Regions from separate parts of the Erwinia sp. E602 genome, predicted to be linked through region 3. Evidence: predicted binding sites of a transcription regulator. Region 3 holds the regulator's gene; each other region holds the start of a gene.

Region 1 (3,282 bases), on a different replicon from region 3:
CTGACGCGCTAACACGCCGTTAAAGGATGACGCCAGTTGCTGCAGTTCTTCGGGCAAAGCGCGAGTATTCAGGCGCTGGCCATGGTCACCCGGTGCGAGTTGCCGGGCCTGTTTACTGAGAGCCCCAACGGGACGAAGACCGATCCTTGAGACGATGTATCCCAGTAAGGCGACAATCACGATGCCCAGTGCGACAATAATCAACAGTGTACGAGTGAACGCATCGAGTGTGCCCATGTACGGCGTGGAGTCGATGGCAACCACATAGCGAAGCTCAGGCCTTTCTCCGTTCGCGGGGATGGTTTTCACTAACAGGAACAGTGAGCATGTGCCTTCCGATGCGCCGGGCACTTTATTAAAACCCTCCTGTAAAGAAGACCACTGAACACCAACCGGTGGTGTTCCCCCCATGCTGAAGCGCGGGTTATCGCTCACTATCCAGTAGCGAACGCGCTCACCTTCAGAATTGGTTAACACAGTGAATTTATTGGCCAGCAAAGACCAGCCGTCAGCCGAGGTTCGTGCGGTGATCCACGGACTCATTAATGATTCCCGGAACAACAGTTCGTTATGCATCTGCTTTTGCAAAGAGTCATGCAAGGAGCTTCTGAGCAGGATACCGATAACGGATACAATCAGCAGCGCGGATAAGGCAAACATCAGCGCCAGGTGAACGGAGATGGAACGCTCAGGCATGCTTATCCCCTTCATTTATTCGGACCGTACTTCGAGGACATAGCCCATGCCACGAACGGTATGTAGCAGTTTGATATCGAACGGGGCATCCACTTTGGCTCGAAGTCGTTTAATGGCGACTTCAACCACGTTGGCATCGCTGTCAAAATTCATGTCCCATATCTGCTCAGCAATCATCATCTTTGACAGGATCTCCCCCTGATGTCGGGCCAGAAGGCTCAGCAGGGAAAACTCTTTCGCGGTCAGCTCCAGTCGCGTTCCGGTGCGAAATACCCGGCGAGCCAGTAAATCGAGATGCAGATCGTGAATTTGCAGCTGGGTGATATCTGCGCCATCCGTAGCGCGGCGACGCACCAGTGCCTGAATACGTGCCACCAGTTCAATAAGCGAAAAGGGCTTGGGCAGATAATCATCTGCGCCAAGACGAAGACCTTTAACGCGCTCATCGACCGAACCCCGTGCCGAGAGCATCAGCACCGGCGTCTGTTTGGCTGCTCGCACACCCTCAAGTACCCGGTAGCCATCCATCCCCGGCAACATCACATCAAGGATTATCGCGTCGTAGTCGAACTCCAGCGCGTAATGAAGACCTTCAGCGCCATCTGCTGAGACGTCTACCGTAAACCCGGATTCACTCAACGCTCGGTTGAGATAGGTTGACGTTTTTTCTTCATCTTCAACTAATAACAGGCGCATAACGGGACTTCCTTACGTGGGGGATCAGCGAGGCGGCGGCAATACCCGCCCCGGCGGCTAGCAGCTTGCGTCGCTCTGGCATTGTTGGGTCATTCTGGCTTTTCATTGATCGCTCATTCTCAGAAAATTGAACATGGATCCTGTTAAACGAGACCATTCTGCCTCCTGATTGCCAACATAAAGCTGACAGTTACCTGACAGCGTTGTCAGAAACACTAACCGTCCCGGCCCCTTTCCTGACAAAAATGTTATTTCCCTGTCACGATGCTGACAGCCCTCTCTCCCTAATCTGAGCCTGCAAATTTGATTCCGCGAGCCTGCATAACCAGTCTGACACTCATCGGGAGAGACCATGAAATTCACGCTTATCAGTGCAATGCTACTCACGGCAATGGCCGGAGTGACCTCAGTCAATGCGGCTGATTATAAAAAAAATCCATTCACACTGGCCTATGACGATGCCATCACCAGGAACGTCAACGGCAAGGTCAACATTCATCCGGTGAAATACGATCTGCATGGCATCCAGATCGCCGCGAATGTCTATACCCCTGCTAACTACGATCCAGCTAAAAAATACCCTGCCGTGGTGGTCGCACATCCTAATGGTGGCGTAAAAGAACAGGTCGCCGGGTTGTATGCGCAGCGACTTGCCGAACATGGGTACATCACGATTACCGCCGATGCAGCTTATCAGGGGGCTAGCGGTGGTATGCCTCGCAGCGTGGATAAACCGGCTAACCGTATTGAGGATGTTCACGGCATGGCTGACTATATCAGCCAGTATCCTGGTGTAGATACCGCCCGCCTCGGCCTGCTGGGTATTTGCGGAGGTGGCGGGTATTCACTTGTTGCCGCCGGGACGGACAAACGGTTCAAATCGATTGCAACCATCAGTATGTTTAATTCAGGCCTTGTACGCCGCAATGGTATGCAGAATTCACAGCTGGATACTGTCCAGCAGCGTCTTCAGCAGGCTTCTGACGCACGTGCTCAGGAAGCCGCCGGAGGAGAAGTGCTTTACTCCGGCGATGCCAACATGACTGATGAACAGATTGCTAAATTACCTTTTGCCTTGTATCGGCAGGGCTACGAGTACTACTGGAAAACCCACGCCCATCCGAACTCTACGTTCAAATACACCACCAGCAGTCTGCTGGATTTGATGAGTTTTGACGTAACGGACCATATCAATCTCATCAATAAACCGCTGCTGATGATTGCCGGTACAAAAGCCGATACGCTCTATATGACTGAAGATGCGTTCGCGAAAGCCACCGGTACGAAGGACAAAGAACTCTTCCTGATTGATGGTGCTACCCATATCGAGACGTATTGGGTGCCTGAGTACGTTGACAAGGCTTTGCAAAAATTAGACGTCTTCTTTGATAAGAATATTTAATCCGCATCTGTCGATACCCCGATGGGTATCGACTTATCCAGAATTTATCGTTCAGATTAACGGAGTCGGGATGAAAGATAATTACGCCTGATTAATAGCCGCTATGAATGGAATTCATAAAATCATTCGGGCAGGGGATAGTTGTTTTTTACCCGAACAGTCAATGCCATCAAGGCGCTGGCTGCCGTAAACACCGCAATTATCCAGGCCATCGTCCATGGTGTGCCATCACTGAACAGGGCGAGAAGAAGTGAGGAGATGATGCCACTACCATATTGTAACGCGCCCATTAGCGCTGACGCTGAGCCTGCAACTTCAGGAACGGCGTCAAGTGCGCAAGCCGTGGATGTCGCAGCGATGATGCCATTCATAGAGAAGAACACCAACACGGCACCGACAATCACGGTAATTCCACCGACTCCCAGGCCGGTCGTGACCGCCAGCACTATTGCCGCAACAGTGGCGATGAATGCGGCATTCCTGAGCAA
Region 2 (3,282 bases), on a different replicon from region 3:
TTATTGTCCACCGTTGCCAGCGTACCGGCGTAAATAGTCGCCCAGCAGGGTCCGAACAGCACGCTGACCAGCACCGCCGCATAGACCGCGGTAAAGTTGGGCACCAGCATCACGTAGAGCAGCGTGGCCACGCCCGCTATCGAATAGGCGATCAGCACCTTCTCCGCCCGGAAGCGGGTCATCAGGAAGTTCGCGACGAACTTACCGATAAAGAAGCCGATAAAGCTGTAGATCATGTAGTTAGAGGCATGACGTTCGTTCTCTGCCCCCAGCGTCAGCGCCAGGCGAATGGTGAACGACCAGACCGCTACCTGCATCCCCACATAGAGGAACTGGGCCACGATGCCGCGTTTAAAGTGGCGGTTTTTCGCCAGGTAGCGGAAGGTTTCACCCAGCCCCGGGCGTTTGTTGTCAACGCTCTGCGGTTTGCAGTGCGGGTAGCGGGTCAGCAGGAACAGCACCATCACCACCACCAGTACCATCACCAGGTACTTATACGGCTCCAGCGTGTGCTCCAGCATGCTCAGGCGGAACTGGTGCAGCTGTTCCGGGTTCATGCCTGCCATCTGGCTCTCCAGGCTGTCGCCCTCCTGAAACACCAGATACTTGCCCAGCACGATGCCCATCAGCGCGCCGACCGGGTAGAAGGTCTGGCTGATGTTAAGGCGCAGCGTGGCGTGATCGCGGTGACCAATCATCGAGCTGTAGGTATTGGCCGCCGTTTCCAGAAAACTCAGGCCGATGGCGATAGCAAAAATCGCCGCCAGGAACATGGTGTAGGTCGCCATATGCGAGGCCGGGTAGAACATCACGCAGCCGGCGATATACAGCGCCAGCCCGATCAGGATGGCGATTTTATAGCTGCTGCTGCGGATCACCAGCGAGGCCGGGATGGCGATCAGGAAGTAGCCGCCGTAGAAGGCGCTCTGCACCAGCGCGCTGGCAAAGTCGCTGAGTTCGAACACGCTTTTAAACTGGGTAATAAGAATATCATTCAGGCTGGCCGCGCAGCCCCACAGCGGAAACAGGCACGACAGCAGGATAAACTGCAACAGCGGCGTCTTATTCAGGTAACCGTCGGGCTGCTGGACAATGTTCGTGTGCATGGTAAACCTCAGGCGTTAAGGAAGCGATGAAAGGTCGTGGCATCAGGATACGAAGACTGGGTTCCGCGCCCGGTGACGCTGAGGGCGGCGTAAGCGGAGGCTGACCGCATCGCCTGCGCCACGTCGCCGTGCTGCATCAGCCCGTGAGCAAAGCAGCCGATAAAGGCATCGCCCGCGCCGCTGGTGTCGACGGCCTGCACCGGCACCGGCGCTTCGCGGTGCACCCTGTCGCCGTGCATCCACACCGAACCGCGGCCGCCGAGGGTGATAATCAGGTTTTTCAGCCCGCGCGCCAGCAGCGTCTGTCCGGCGTGCAGCACCTGTTCTTCCGTTTCAACCGGCAGGCCGGTGAGGATCTCCAGCTCGGTCTCATTCGGCATAAAGAAGTCGCACTGGCAGGCGTAATCGATATCCAGCCCGGCGACGGCCGGTGCCGGGTTGAGGATAATTTGAATGCCGTGCCGGCGGGCGAAATCGATGGCGTAATAGACGGTGGCCAGCGGGATCTCCAGCTGCAGGACGATTAACCGGCAACGTTTGAGTTGCTCAGCCGCCGCGTCAATATCCGCCGGGGCCAGCCGGGCGTTAGCACCTTTGATAATCAGAATGCGGTTCTGTGAGCGATCGTCGACGAATATCGGCGCCACGCCGCTGGAGGTGCCGGCGGCAACGGTCACGTGCGCCGTGTTGATGCCGTAGCGCTGCAGGTTGGCAACCGTGTTGGCGGCAAACAGATCCTCCCCCACCTTACTGACCATCATCACCTCCGCGCCCAGCTTCGCGGCGGCCACCGCCTGGTTAGCGCCCTTGCCGCCGCAGCCCAGCGCAAAATCGGGCGCTTCCAGCGTTTCCCCGGCTTTTGGCAGGGTATTAGTGTAGGTGATCAGATCGACCATATTGGAACCGATAACAGCGACAGACATCATTTCTCTCCGTGCGAAATTTTTCCCATTAAATGTTATTAAAATCACAACAACAACGATGAGATGTGAGATTTGTGACAGAGATCGCCACTGATAAACCAGTGAATTAGAGAAATAGTCTGAGTGCAGAGAAAGTGAAATGTGAGAATTTTAACAACATCTCATTCTGTAGGGATCATACGAAAACTGCCGGGAGACCGAGGATAGTCGGCAGGGTTGACTTACACCGGTATCTGTCATGACGTGCTCAATAACGAAGGTATCAAGCCATAATGGACGTTTTACGGATATTTATTTCCACATAACTCCAATAGACTCCACATAGACACTAAAAAAAAGGAGCCTTTGATGAGACATAAACGGACCACTTCACCCCATGACGCCATCTTTCGGCAGTTCCTTTCACGGCCTGAAATCGCCCGGGATTTTATTCAACACTATTTACCGCCGGCGTTGCTGGAAAACTGCGATCTCAGCACGCTCCGTCGGGAGCCAGACTCGTTTATTGCGGACGAACTCAGCCTGTACTTTTGCGACATTCTCTATAGCCTGCGCACCAGCAACGGCGAAGGCTACATTTATGTGCTGATCGAGCATCAGAGCTCACCCGACCGCCTGATGGCGTTCAGAATGATGCGTTATGCCATCGCCGCAATGAAGAAACATCTGGATACTGGTCACCGAACGCTGCCTCTGGTGGTGCCGGTGCTCTATTACAACGGTCGCGAGTCGCCCTACCCCGGCCCGCTCGAATGGGCTGAGGAGTTTGATGACCCCGCGCTGGCGTCAGAGCTTTACAACGGCATTTTTCCACTGGTTGACGTCACCGTGATTCCGGATGAAGAAATGCTACAACATGGCCCGCTTTCCGCACTGATGTTGATCCAAAAGCATATTCGGAAACAAAACTTGTCAGAAAAACTGGATACTCTGATTGACGCGCTACGTGATGAAAGTACTGACGAAGCGCTGTTCTTATCGCTAACCCACTACATTCTGCAGGCGGGAAGCGCCGATGATGCGGCAGCCTTTGTACGCCGACTGGCAGAACACTTACCCAGACACAAGGAGCAACTGATGACTATTGCAGAACAACTGGAAGCAATCGGCCACGAAAAGGGTTTCAAAGCAGGTCGTGAAGAAGGTCGTGAAGAGGGGCGTGAAGAAGGGCGTGAAAAAGGTCGCGAAGAAGGTCATTTCGAAGCGTTAAAGGAAGTTGCCATTTCTTTACTTCGCAGCGGTTTATCGGTAGA
Region 3 (3,282 bases):
AACCGCAGGGTGAGTATTTTCATGGCTGTTCCTCGTGGCGCACCGCTTCCAGGGTCTGCGCAAACAGCACGCCGGCGCGTGCCAGCCGCTCCGGGGCTTCCTCTTCCAGCGCCAGGCGGCGGGCGAACACCTCTTCCACGCTCAGCTCGCTCAGGGTTTCGTTCTGCTGGCGGGCAAGGTTTTTCTCCCGCTGTTCGCGGCTGCGGCGCAGCAGAATCACCTCGACCGGCAGCGCTTCGGTCAGCTGCTGAATATGGCGCTGCAGGTCGCTCAGCCAGGTGTCGGTGACGATCTCAATATCCAGCCAGACCGGCCTGCCGCTCGGGTGCGGCTGCACGGCGGCCAGCTGCTGTTCAATCTCCGCCAGCGACCCTTTGATCATCTGCATCGGCTGAAACGCGGGGATGGCCAGCGGGGTGACGCTGCTGAGTTTTCCCTGAGAGAAATCAACAAGAAAGACGCTCTTTTCCTTACCGAGCTCATCGAAGCTTAGCGGGATGGGCGATCCGCTGTAGCGGATATGCTCGCTGTTGGCGATGCGTTGGGCGCGGTGAATATGGCCGAGGGCGATATAGTCGGCGGGCGGAAACGCGTCGGCCGGAAACGCGTCGAGCGTGCCGATGTAGATATCGCGCACCGCGTCACTTTTGGTGACGCCGAGGGTGGTCAGGTGACCGGTGGCAATAATCGGCAGCGTCACGCCGAGGGCCTCACGCCGGGCCAGCGCCTCCTGCCAGCACTGCTGATAGTGTCCGGCGATCGCCTCCAGCAGGCTGAGCTGCTTCTCGCGCCCCGACTGCCCGCTCTGGCTGTGCAGGATATCGCGCGGCCGCAGGAACGGAATGGCGCACAGCAGCGCGCCGGCCTGCCCGTCGCGCTGGTTGAGCAGCAGCACCTGCCCGGCGATGTCGTCACCGGCGGCGGCTATCACCCGGGTATTCAGGCAGGCCAGCAGCTCGCGGGATTCGTTGAGCATGGCGACGGAGTCATGGTTGCCGCCCAGCACGATCAGCTGGCAGCCGGTGGGTTGCAGCCTGACGATAAAGCGGTTGTACAGCTCGCGGGCATAGCTGGGCGGTGAACCCGTGTCGAAAATATCGCCTGCGACGATAATGGCATCCGCCTGCTGCTCCTCGGCCTGCTCCAGCAGCCAGTCAAGAAAGGCCTGATGTTCGGCTGCCCGGCTTTTGGTATAAAAAAACTGCCCGAGATGCCAGTCGGCGGTATGAATGATGCGCATGAAACTCCCTGCATGGCGGAAAAGCGTGAGACTGATTATAAACATTGTACCGCTGGCAAACCATTGATAACCCGTGGGCTGTGGGGCCGCAGTGAACTGTCATTTATCGGGTGCTTTTTTCATAAAAGTGTCATAAAACTGACGCATAATGGCGCCGCATAAACCCGTGACTTTTTGTCACCCGAGCAGGAGCAATAATGGCTAAGCGCATTCTGGTAGTAGAAGATGAAGCCCCAATCCGCGAGATGTTGTGTTTCGTTCTTGAGCAAAATGACTACCAGCCAATCGAAGCTGAGGATTATGACAGCGCGGTCAGCCTGTTGATCGAACCCTGGCCCGATTTGATTCTGCTGGACTGGATGTTACCCGGCGGTTCCGGAATTCAGTTTATCAAACATCTTAAGCGTGAAGCGATGACCCGCGATATTCCGGTGATGATGCTGACCGCGCGCGGTGAAGAGGAAGACCGCGTGCGCGGGCTGGAAGTGGGCGCGGATGATTACATTACCAAGCCGTTCTCGCCGAAGGAGCTGGTGGCACGCATTAAAGCCGTGATGCGCCGCATCTCCCCGATGGCGGTGGAGGAGGTGATTGAAATTCAGGGGCTTAGCCTCGATCCCTCCTCGCACCGGGTGATGTCCGACACCCAGCCGCTGGAGATGGGGCCGACCGAGTACAAACTGCTGCACTTCTTTATGACCCACCCCGAGCGCGTCTACAGCCGTGAGCAGTTGCTAAACCACGTGTGGGGAACTAACGTTTACGTTGAAGATCGCACCGTTGACGTGCATATTCGCCGGCTGCGCAAGGCGCTGGAACTGACCGGGCACGATCGCATGGTGCAAACGGTTCGCGGAACAGGTTATCGTTTCTCTGCCCGCTATTGAGTGTTCATGCTGGAGTCTGAACCGTGTTGGAACGCCTCTCCTGGAAGAGATTATTGCTTGAGCTGCTGCTCGCCAGCCTGCCCGCCGTTTTTATCGGGCTGCTGACGGGCTGGCTGCCCTGGCTGCTGTTGGTCTCAGTGCTCTGCGTGCTGGGTTTTCATTTCAACAATTTACTCCGGCTTTCCCACTGGCTGTGGGTGGATCGCAGCATGACGCCGCCGAGCGGGCGCGGCAGCTGGGAACCGCTGTTTTACGGCCTGTATCAGATGCAGGCGCGTAACCGTCGTCGCCGTCGCGAGCTGGGGCATCTGATTAAACGCTTTCGCAGCGGGGCGGAATCGCTGCCGGATGCGGTGGTGCTGACCACCGAAGAGGGCACCATTTTCTGGTGTAACGGTCTCGCCCAGCAGCTGCTGAACCTGCGCTGGCCGGAGGACAACGGGCAGAATATCCTCAACCTGCTGCGTTATCCTGAATTTACCCGCTACCTGCGCCAGCGCGATTTCTCCCGTCCTCTCACCCTGATCCTCAATAACCAGCGCCACCTTGAGTTCCGCGTGATGCCTTACACCGAAGGGCAGTGGCTGATGGTGGCCCGCGACGTGACCCAGAAGCACCAGCTGGAAGGCGCGCGGCGTAACTTCTTCGCCAACGTCAGCCACGAACTGCGCACGCCGCTGACGGTACTGCAGGGCTACCTGGAGATGATGAACGATTCGGTGCTGGAGGGCAGCCTGCGTGATAAGGCCCTGCACACCATGCAGGAGCAGGCGAAACGCATGGACAGCCTGGTCAGCCAGCTGCTGACGTTGTCGCGCATCGAAGCGGCGCCGACGCTGGATCTGCAGGAGAAGGTCGACGTGCCGCTGATGCTGCGCATCCTGCAGCGCGAGGCGGAAACGCTGAGCAACGGCCGCCATGAGATTCACTTCCATACCGACCCGCACCTGAAGGTATTCGGCAACGACGATCAGCTGCGGAGTGCGATCTCCAACCTGGTCTATAACGCCGTCAACCATACGCCATCCGGCACGCAGATTGACGTCAGCTGGCTGCGTACCGCGCAGGGGCCGGTGTTTGCGGTGAAGGATAACGGGCCGGGGATTGCCGCCGAGCATATCCCGCGCCTGACCGAGCGCTTCTACCGGGTGGATA

What was found. Region 3 encodes PhoB, which activates phosphate uptake and scavenging genes when phosphate is short. Its sites were predicted from a motif close to CTGTCATAAAACTGNCNNAT; they were not measured.
Region 1: the regulator PhoB is predicted to act here: its motif matches at 1,574-1,593, upstream of GKQ23_RS00350 (heavy metal response regulator transcription factor).
Region 2: the regulator PhoB is predicted to act here: its motif matches at 2,091-2,110, upstream of rbsK (ribokinase).

The regions. Positions count from the first base shown of each region.
Region 1 is NZ_CP046581.1:85,157-88,438, reverse strand. Features, by position in the region: gene GKQ23_RS00355 (heavy metal sensor histidine kinase) at 1-696, opposite strand, end outside; gene GKQ23_RS00350 (heavy metal response regulator transcription factor) at 712-1,392, opposite strand; gene GKQ23_RS00345 (alpha/beta hydrolase) at 1,745-2,794, shown strand; gene GKQ23_RS00340 (multidrug effflux MFS transporter) at 2,917-3,282, opposite strand, start outside.
Region 2 is NZ_CP046581.1:133,156-136,437, forward strand. Features, by position in the region: gene fucP (L-fucose:H+ symporter permease) at 1-1,106, opposite strand, end outside; gene rbsK (ribokinase) at 1,115-2,029, opposite strand; gene GKQ23_RS00600 (Rpn family recombination-promoting nuclease/putative transposase) at 2,378-3,282, shown strand, end outside.
Region 3 is NZ_CP046582.1:3,762,463-3,765,744, reverse strand. Features, by position in the region: gene GKQ23_RS18855 (AAA family ATPase) at 1-23, opposite strand, end outside; gene sbcD (exonuclease subunit SbcD) at 20-1,240, opposite strand; gene phoB (phosphate response regulator transcription factor PhoB) at 1,438-2,127, shown strand; gene phoR (phosphate regulon sensor histidine kinase PhoR) at 2,151-3,282, shown strand, end outside.